Regions from separate parts of the Streptomyces sp. NPDC045470 genome, predicted to be linked through region 1. Evidence: riboswitches for the same ligand, from Rfam matches in the RefSeq annotation. Region 1 holds a riboswitch; the other holds the start of a gene.

Evidence for each region. Region 1 has a riboswitch for S-adenosylmethionine ahead of AB0A97_RS01860 (aminotransferase class V-fold PLP-dependent enzyme). Riboswitches for the same ligand answer to the same signal wherever they lie in the genome.
Region 2: it holds a riboswitch for S-adenosylmethionine, as region 1 does, so the genes downstream of both, thrC (threonine synthase) here and AB0A97_RS01860 (aminotransferase class V-fold PLP-dependent enzyme) in region 1, are expected to answer to the same signal.

What each region holds. Positions count from the first base shown of each region.
Region 1 covers NZ_JBEZAN010000001.1:436,551-441,107, reverse strand. The annotation lists gene trpD (anthranilate phosphoribosyltransferase) at 1-667, shown strand, start outside; SAM riboswitch class IV at 752-869, shown strand; gene AB0A97_RS01860 (aminotransferase class V-fold PLP-dependent enzyme) at 1,043-2,443, shown strand; gene AB0A97_RS01855 (Lrp/AsnC ligand binding domain-containing protein) at 2,521-2,802, opposite strand; gene AB0A97_RS01850 (rhomboid family intramembrane serine protease) at 2,799-3,518, opposite strand; gene AB0A97_RS01845 (hypothetical protein) at 3,856-4,095, shown strand; gene AB0A97_RS01840 (NYN domain-containing protein) at 4,199-4,557, shown strand, end outside.
Region 2 covers NZ_JBEZAN010000017.1:133,122-137,678, forward strand. The annotation lists gene AB0A97_RS33285 (MoaD/ThiS family protein) at 115-393, opposite strand; gene thrC (threonine synthase) at 571-1,860, opposite strand; SAM riboswitch class I at 1,878-2,034, opposite strand; gene AB0A97_RS33295 (glucosyl-3-phosphoglycerate synthase) at 2,198-3,145, shown strand; gene AB0A97_RS33300 (trehalose-6-phosphate synthase) at 3,288-4,557, shown strand, end outside.

The sequences.
Region 1 (4,557 bases):
CGCGTCCGACGTGCTGGAGAAGCTGGGCGTCAACCTGGACCTGACCCCGCGCCGGGTCGTCGAGGTCGCCGAGGAGGCCGGGATCACCTTCTGCTTCGCGGTCAAGTTCCACCCGTCGCTGCGGCACGTGGCGCCCGCCCGGCGCGAACTGGGCATCCGCACGACGTTCAACGTGCTGGGCCCGCTGACCAACCCGGCGCGGGTACGGGCGCAGGCCACCGGCGTCGCCGACGCGCGGATGGCGCCGATCCTGGCCGGCGTGCTGGCCGAACGCGGCTCCAGCGCGCTGGTCTTCCGCGGCGACGACGGGCTGGACGAACTGACGACCACCGCCACGTCGAAGGTCTGGGTCGTCCGGGACGGCGGCGTACGCGAGGAGACCTTCGACCCGCGGGACGTGGGCATCGGCCTGGTGCCCGTGGAGGCGCTGCGCGGCGCCGACGCCTCGTACAACGCGGACGTGGCGCGCCGCCTGCTGGGCGGCGAGCCCGGACCGGTGCGGGACGCGGTGCTGCTCAACTCGGCGGCGGCGCTGGTGGCCCTGGAGCCGACCGCGGCGCCGCTGAACGAGCAGATCGTGGCCGGCATCGAGCGGGCCGCCGAGGCGATCGACTCGGGGGCGGCCCGCCGGGCGTTGGAGCGCTGGGTGGCGGCCAGCAACGCCTGAGGCGGCTGTGGTGTGACGCGGGGCCCGGTCCGGGATACGGACCGGGCCTTGCGCGTTCCCGATCGTGTGGCATGATTCTGCCCAGGTCACGAGTGACAGCGACTACGGCCCCGGCCCGCTGTCCGGCAACCCTCCGTCCGTGGCGGGGTGCCCCGGGTGATGACCAGGTCGCAGGCAGCGAGGTCTGCGGCAAGCGCGGATCCCTCGTGCCAGGGATCCTGGTCCTTGAGGGAGATCTCTCATGATGCAGCGAATGCGTTAGGGCCGTACGGGCCCCTTTTCCGCACCCCCCTTTTTCCTTCACCGCTGTCGGCCGGCCCCGCTTCGGCGTGCGTGCCCCACAGCGAATTCGCTCTGCCCTCACGGGAGTTCGCCATGCCTGTTTCCGCTGCCGCCGCCACTGCCGCCACTGATGCCGTCTCCGCTGCCGCCGTCTGCGCCCCGTTGCCCGTGCTGGGCCGGGACGTGCTGGTCCCGCTCGTCACCGGCGGCGAGGTCGAGTACGCGGCGCTGGACATCGCCGCCAGCGCCCCGGCGCTCCAGCGCGTCTGGGACGACGTGGCCGCGTACGCCCCGTACTACGGCAGTGTCCACCGCGGCGCGGGCTACCTCTCGCAGTTGTCCACCGACCTGTTCGAGAACAGCCGGGCGGAGGTCTCCCGCTTCCTCGGGTGCCGGGAGGGGGACCAGGTGGTCTTCACCCGCTCCACCACCGACTCGCTGAACCTGCTGGCCGCCGTGCTGCCGGCCGGCACCCGGGTGTTCGTCTTCGAGACCGAGCACCACGCCTCGCTGCTGCCCTGGGAGCAGCGCGCCGGCGTCGAGGTGACGTACCTCGACGCGCCCCGTACGCCGCGGCAGGCGGTGGACACGCTGGAGCGGGCGCTGGCCGAGCGCGAGCCCTACAGCAACGCGCTGGTCTGCGTGACGGGTGCTTCCAATGTGACCGGTGAGCTGTGGCCCGTACGGGAGCTGGCCGCCGCGGCGCACGCGCACGGCGCGCGCATCGTGCTCGACGCCGCCCAGCTCGCCCCGCACCACCCGGTCGACATCGCCGAGCTGGACGTGGACTGGGTCGCCTTCTCCGGCCACAAGCTGTACGCGCCCTTCGGGGCCGGAGTGCTGGCCGGGCGCGCCGACTGGCTCCAGGCGGCCGAGCCGTACCTCGCGGGCGGCGGCGCCAGCCGTACGGTCGCGCGCCGCGCCGACGGCGGCGTGGACGTCGACTGGCACACCACCGCAGCCCGCCACGAGGCCGGTTCGCCCAACGTCATCGGCGTCTACGCCATCGCCGCCGCCTGCAAGGCGCTCACCGAGGCGGGCTTCGAGGGCCTGGTCGCCCGGGAGCAGCAACTGGTCGAGCGGGTACGGGCGGGCCTCGCCGAGGTGCCCGAGGTCACGGTGCTCTCGCTGTTCGGGGACGACGCCCCGCGGGTGGGCGTGCTGTCCTTCGTCGTCGAGGGCTGGAACAGCTCGCACTTCGCGGCGGCGCTCTCCGCGGAGTACGGCATCGGCGTGCGCGACGGGCTGTTCTGCGCGCATCCCCTCGTACGGACCCTGCTGGGCGCCGAGTCCGAGGCCCCGGGGGAATGCGGCGCGCCCGAAGGGGCACCGGGGGAGCGGAGCCTGAACGCCATCCGGGTGAGCTTCGGGGCCGGTACGCCCGACGAGCACGTGGAGCGTTTCGTCCGGGCCGTCAAGGAACTGGTGACGCAGGGCGCGCGGTGGAGCTACCGCACCGAGGACGGGCGCTGCGTGCCGGACACGGCGGCGTAGCCCCTTCGACCGCCCGCGTCGCGGCGCTCCGCTGTCCGGGCGCCGCGGCGCGGGTTCGTACGCGGCGGCGGTCCGGGTCAGGCGTCCAGGCCGATGGCGAAGGCCGCTTCCAGGTCGTGCTGGGAGTACGTACGGAAGGCGATGTGCGTCTCGGTGGAGGCCACGCCCGGCACCTTGCTGATCCGGCCCGGGATGACGTCCGCCAGGTCGTCGTGCCTGGCCACCCGCACCAGCGCGATCAGGTCGTGCGCACCGGTGACCGAGTAGACCTCGCTGACGCCCTCCAGCGCGGCGATCTTCTCCGCGATCTCCGGGATCTGGTCCACGCTGGTCTTGATGAGCACGATCGAAGTGATCACGGTTGGCTCTCTCCCTCGGCCGCCTGCTGCTTCGCCGTTCCGGCGGAGTCCACCCTACCGGTGGCCGCGGCCGTTTCCCCGGGCGGAGCGGGGCTCGGCCGGTACCGCACCCAGGCGTACAGGAAGCCCACCGCGAAGCCCACGACGTGGGCGAGGTAGGCCACACCCGGGCTGCTGGGGTCGCGCTGCGCGGCGATCCACTGGAGGACGAACCAGAACAGCAGCACGATCCACGCCGGGAAGCGGAGCGGCAGGAAGAAGAGGAACGGGTAGATGCTGGTGACCCGGGCCTTGGGGAAGAGGTAGAGGAACGCCCCCAGCACCCCGGAGATCGCCCCGGAGGCGCCGACCAGGGTCTGTCCCGAGGAGGCGTGCGCGGCCGCGTAGCCCATCAGGGCCAGATAGCCGGTCACGAGGTAGAAGAGGGTGAACGGCAGCCGGCCCATGCGGTCCTCGGCCATGCCGCCGAAGACGTACAGGAAGAGGACGTTGCCCAGCAGGTGCAGCCAGCTTCCGTGCACGAACAGAGCGGTCAGCGGGGTGAGCAGCGGGCCGGGCGAGCCGCTCCACAGGTCACGCGGGATGACGCCCCAGCGTTCGAAGTACGCGGTCTGCGCCTGGACGACGGCGTCGCCGGTGCCGTATATGCCGTTGAGGCCGGAGGCGGGCCCGACGACGAAGACCACGCAGCACAGGGCGATCAGGACGTTCGTCATGCGGGAGAACACGGTCAGCACCGAGCGGGCGCGGGGCGTCCGGGGGGTCAGGAACGGGGCCGTCATGAAGTGATCATGGCGTAATACGGGCAATCGGGACAGAGTGCCTCGCCGCGTCCCGCCTCCCGGGCGGGCCCGCGCCGTAGCGGCGTCAGGCCGTAGGGTAAGAGCCTGTGCCATCACCCCGGCCAGGCGACGGGAGCCTGGCCGGGGTGATGGCACAGGCTCTGACGGTCAGTACCCCGCGTACTTCCGCAGTCCGACGGCGCACCGCGGGAAGCCCCCGAACGACAGCACGAGCTCCGCTCGCCCGAGCGCGACGAAAGAGGACGACACCATGGCTGTTCCCCTGCCGACGGACGGGACCCGGTGGCGCTGCACCCTGTGCGGCAACCTGACGCGCTTCGACGTGACCCGCCGCTCCGAGGTCGTGGAGTACCTCCACCTCGACCTCGCCGGGGAGCCGAAGGTGGAGGAACGCGAGGTGCTCAGTGAGAGCATCGAGTCCGTGCGCTGCCGCTGGTGCAACGCGGTCGACCAGATCGAGCTGGTCGACCGGCCGGGCGCCGGTGCCTGAGTCGAGCGCCTGAGATCGGAGCGATGCAGCAGTGGTGGAGCGTCCAGAAAGGCCTGCGGGGGCGGAGCACGGTGCCGAGGCCGGTGCGGCCGAGGCGGAAGAGGTGCTCGACCGTCCGCTGCCCGAGGGCGTACGGCGCCGGGTCGTGGCGCTCACCGCGGAGTCCTTCGGCGGCCTGACGGTCGCCGAACTTCCGCCGCCGCTGCGCCAGTACGCCCGGTTCACCCCCAGCCGACGGGCCAAATTCGCGGGCAACGCGATGGCGGCCGCGCTGGAGAACGACGCGGTCTTCCGGCAACGGATCGCGGGCCGGCTGCGCGAGGCCCAGCCGGAACTGGCCGAAGCGCTGGACAACGGCACCCCGCCCGCCGCCGCCGACCCGCTCGATGTCGCGGCGGCGGCCTATGTGCTGCGTCCCGAGGGCTGGGTCAAGCTGGTCGCGGCGGCCGGCGAGGAGGCGCA
Region 2 (4,557 bases), on a different contig from region 1:
ATCGCCTTTAACAACACGGAATCGCCCCGTCCGCTTCGTGGCGGACAGGGCGATTCCAGCCGTCGGGCCGGGGAAGGGCCGAAAAAGATCGTTACGGCGTCCCGGGCGACCGGCTCAGCAGCCGCCGGCCACCGCCGGGATGATCGAGACGCCCGCGCCGTCCGGCGTCGGCGTCGCCAGGCCCTGCTCGAAGCGCACGTCGTCGTCGTTGACGTAGACGTTCACGAAGCGCCGCAGCTTGCCGGTGTCGTCCAGGACGCGGGCCGCGATGCCGGCGTGGTTCTGCTCCAGGTTCTGGATGACCTCGGAGAGGGTCGCCCCCTCGGCGGGGACCTCGGCCTGACCGCCGGTGTAGGTGCGCAGGATGGTCGGGATGCGGACGTTGACGCTCATGGTGTTCTGCCTTCCAGCTCGCGGGAGGAGTGCGTAAGGGCGGCGGGCGTACCGGTGGCCGCGGGCGCGGACGGAGGTACGCCGGCGCGTGTCGTGGTGTGCGGACGCGTGCCGGTGTGTGCCGACGCGTACGGGTGCGCGCGACCGCGTACGGGTGTGTACGGCCGCGCGCGGCGGTCAGCGCGCCAGGCCGGCGGCGCGGAACGCCTCCAGGCTCGGGCGGATGGTGGCCGAGGGCCCGGTCGTCGGCGCCACGGCGTCCAGCGTCTTGAGGCCGTCGCCGGTGTTGAGCACGACGGTGGTCAGCGCCGGGTCGAGCAGCCCGTCCTCGATCAGCTTCTTCGTGACACCCACGGTCACCCCGCCGGCGGTCTCGGCGAAGATGCCCTCCGTACGGGCCAGCAGCTTGATCGCGTCGACCACCTGCTCGTCGTTGACGTCCTCCACCGCGCCGCCGGTGCGCCGGGCGATGTCGAGCACGTACGGGCCGTCGGCCGGGTTGCCGATGGCCAGCGACTTGGCGATGGTGTCCGGCTTCTGCGGCCGTACGACGTCGTGGCCCGCCTTGAAGGCGGTGGAGACCGGGGAACAGCCTTCGGCCTGGGCGCCGAAGATCTTGTACGGCTTGTCCTCGACCAGCCCGAGCGCGATCAGCTCCTTCAGCCCCTTGTCGATCTTGGTGAGCTGGGAGCCGGAGGCGATCGGGACGACGATCTGGTCCGGCAGCCGCCAGCCGAGCTGTTCGCAGATCTCGTAGGCGAGCGTCTTGGAGCCCTCTCCGTAGTACGGGCGCAGGTTCACGTTCACGAAGCCCCAGCCCTCGCCGAGCGGGTCGCCGATCAGCTCCGAGCAGAAGCGGTTGACGTCGTCGTAGGTGCCCTCGATGCCGACCAGCTCGCCGCCGTACACCGCGGCCATGACGACCTTGCCCGCCTCCAGGTCGTGCGGGATGAACACACAGGAGCGGAAGCCGGCCCGGGCCGCCGCGGCGCCGACCGCCCCGGCGAGGTTGCCGGTGGAGGAGCAGGACAGGGTGGTGAAGCCGAAGGCGCGGGCGGCCTCGACGGCGATGGCGACGACGCGGTCCTTGAAGGAGTGCGTCGGGTTGCCGGAGTCGTCCTTGACGTACAGGCCGCCGGTGACGCCCAGCTCACGGGCCAGGTTGTCGGCCTTGACCAGCTTGGTCAGGCCGGGATTGAGGTTGGGCTTGGCCGCGACGTCCGCCGGGACGGGCAGCAGCGGCGCGTACCGCCAGATGCTGTGGGGGCCCGCCTCGATCCGCTTGCGCAGGCCCTCGGGGTCGCCGGCCGGCAGGTCGTACGCCACCTCCAGCGGCCCGAAGCAGGACCCGCAGGCGAAGATCGGTCCGAGGTCGAAGCGCTCGCCGCACTCGCGGCAGGACAGCGCGACGGCGGGGCCCAGGGAAACAGTGGCGGAAGTGGTGCTTTCGACGGATTGCACAGCCATGGAGGCGAGGCCCTTTCTCCTCATCTTCCTCGCGACGCACCTCGCCGCGAGACGGAATTGGCACCTTCCCGAGCCGGGAGCCTCGCGGGCCGCGTACGTGCGCGGCGACGGAGACCGGCTGGAGGGTTGCCGGGGCTTCAACGGGCCGTGTCCCTCTGCCCCTCTGGATGAGCGGTATGGCGCCGGGCCGGAGCCCAGGCGTTTGTCGCGCCGACCCCGGCATGTCCGGGGCGATCGCGTTGTTCAAGACTGTAGCCGAAGGGCCGGGCGGTTGAGACAGCCGTCCGCACCGCGAGATGGATCACATCGCTGGTCCGGGAACGAAGGAGACGCGCACGTGCTGGAAGAGGTGGAGCGCTGGCTGGCCAGCCGGTCCTGGTCGGCCGCGGACCGCCCGCTCGACCGGCTGCTGGCCGCGAAGCGCGAGACGGGGCAGACGGTCTCCGTCGTGCTGCCGGCGCTCGACGAGGAGGCGACGGTCGGCGCGATCGTCGAGGCGATCCGTACGGAGCTGATGACCCCGTCGGCGCCGCTCGTCGACGAGCTGGTGGTGCTCGACTCCGGCTCCACGGACGGCACCGCCAAGGTCGCGGCCGACGCGGGCGCGCGGGTGGTCCACCGGGACGAGGTGCTGCCCCGGCTGCCCGCGCTGCCCGGCAAGGGCGAGGTGCTCTGGCGCTCCCTGCTGGCGACCGGCGGCGACATCGTCTGCTTCGTCGACGCCGACCTGCGCGAGTTCGACGCGGGCTTCGTCTCCGGGATCGTCGGTCCGCTGCTGACCGACCCGGACGTGCAGTTCGTCAAGGGCATGTACGACCGTCCGCTGGGCGAGGCGGCGGGCCAGGGCGGCCGGGTCACCGAGCTGGTCGCCCGGCCGCTGCTGAACCTGCACTGGCCGCAGCTCGCCGGGTTCGTGCAGCCGCTCGGCGGGGAGTACGCGGCCCGCCGGTCGCTGCTGGAGCGGCTGCCGTTCCCGGTGGGCTACGGCGTCGAGCTGGGCCTGCTGGTCGACGCGCTGCACACGGTGGGGCTGGACGCGCTGGCGCAGGTGGACATCGGGGTGCGCAAGCACCGCCACCAGAGCGGCCAGGCGCTCGGCAGGATGGCGGCGGCCATCTACCGCACCGCGCAGCTACGGCTGGCCCGCGGCCATCTGGTGCGCCCGCGGCTGACCCAGTTCGAGCGCGGCGAGACCGGTTTCGTACCGCGCACCTGGGACGTGGACACCGAGGAGCGGCCGCCGATGGCGGAGATACCGGAGTACGCGGAGCGCCGGGCGGCCTGAGACGGCCGGTGGGCGGCCCGCGGCGCCCGGCCCGGGCCACGCTCCGGACGCTGCGTGGCCCGCTCCGGACGCCGCGTGAACCGTGACGTTCCGCCTCCGCTCCGCACGTTTGAGCGGATGGGTGGCGGGCTAGTCTCGCAACATGGTCTCCGAGCGTTCTGGTGCCAAGGTCCTCGTCGCGTCCAACCGCGGCCCGGTCTCGTACACGAAGGGGGACGACGGCACGCTGACTGCCAAACGGGGCGGCGGCGGGCTGGTCTCCGGACTGTCCGCGATCGGCCCGGACGCCGGTGCGGTGTGGGTGTGCGCCGCCCTCGGGGACGGCGACCGCGAGGCCGCCCGGCGCAGCGGCGGCCATCTGGACCCCGCCGACACGGGCGACCAGCACGTACGCATGCTGGACATCCCCGCCGACGTCTTCACCGACGCCTACAACGGCATCGCGAACTCCGTGCTGTGGTTCGTCCACCACCTGCTCTACCAGACGCCGCTGGAGCCCTCCTTCGACGACGGGTTCCGCGCGCAGTGGGCGTCGTACGAGGCGTACAACGCGGCCTTCGCGGACGCGCTCGCCGACGAGGCGGCGCCCGGCGCCGTGGTGCTCGTGCAGGACTACCACCTCACGCTGGTGCCGGGACTGCTCCGCGCCCGCCGCCCCGACCTGCGCATCGGCCACTTCTCGCACACGCCGTGGGCGCCCGCCGACTACTTCCGGATGCTGCCGGACGACGTGGCCGAGGCGGTGCTGCGCGGCATGCTGGGCGGCGACCGCGCCGCGTTCCTGACGCGGCGCTGGGCCGAGGCGTTCGCGGAGTGCTGCGCGGCGGTGCTGGGCGCCGAGGTGACGCACGGCGCGGACGGCGGACTGAGCGTCGTCCACGAGGGCCGGACGACGCGGCTCGGCGTGCACGGCCTGGGCGCGGACGCGGAGTTCCTGCGGGAGCGGGCGCACCAGCCCGACGTGGACGAGCGGCTGGCGGCGCTGCGCGAGCAGATCGGCGGGCCGGACCGGAAGACGATCGTGCGGGTGGACCGTACGGAGCTGTCCAAGAACATCGTGCGCGGGCTGCGCGCCTACCGGGCGCTGCTGGCCGACCGGCCCGAGTGGCGCGAACGGGTCGTGCACGTCGCGTTCGCCTACCCCTCCCGCCAGGACCTGGCGGTCTACCGCGCCTACACGGACGAGGTCGGGCGGCTGGCCGCGGAGATCAACGAGGAGTACGGCACCCCGGGCTGGCAGCCGGTCGTGCTGCACGTGAAGGACGACTTCGCGCGGTCGCTGGCCGCCTACCGGATCGCCGACGTGGCGCTGGTCAACCCGATCAGGGACGGCATGAACCTGGTCGCCAAGGAGGTCCCGGTGATCTCCGAGGCGGGCTGCGCGCTGGTGCTGTCCCGGGAGGCCGGGGCCT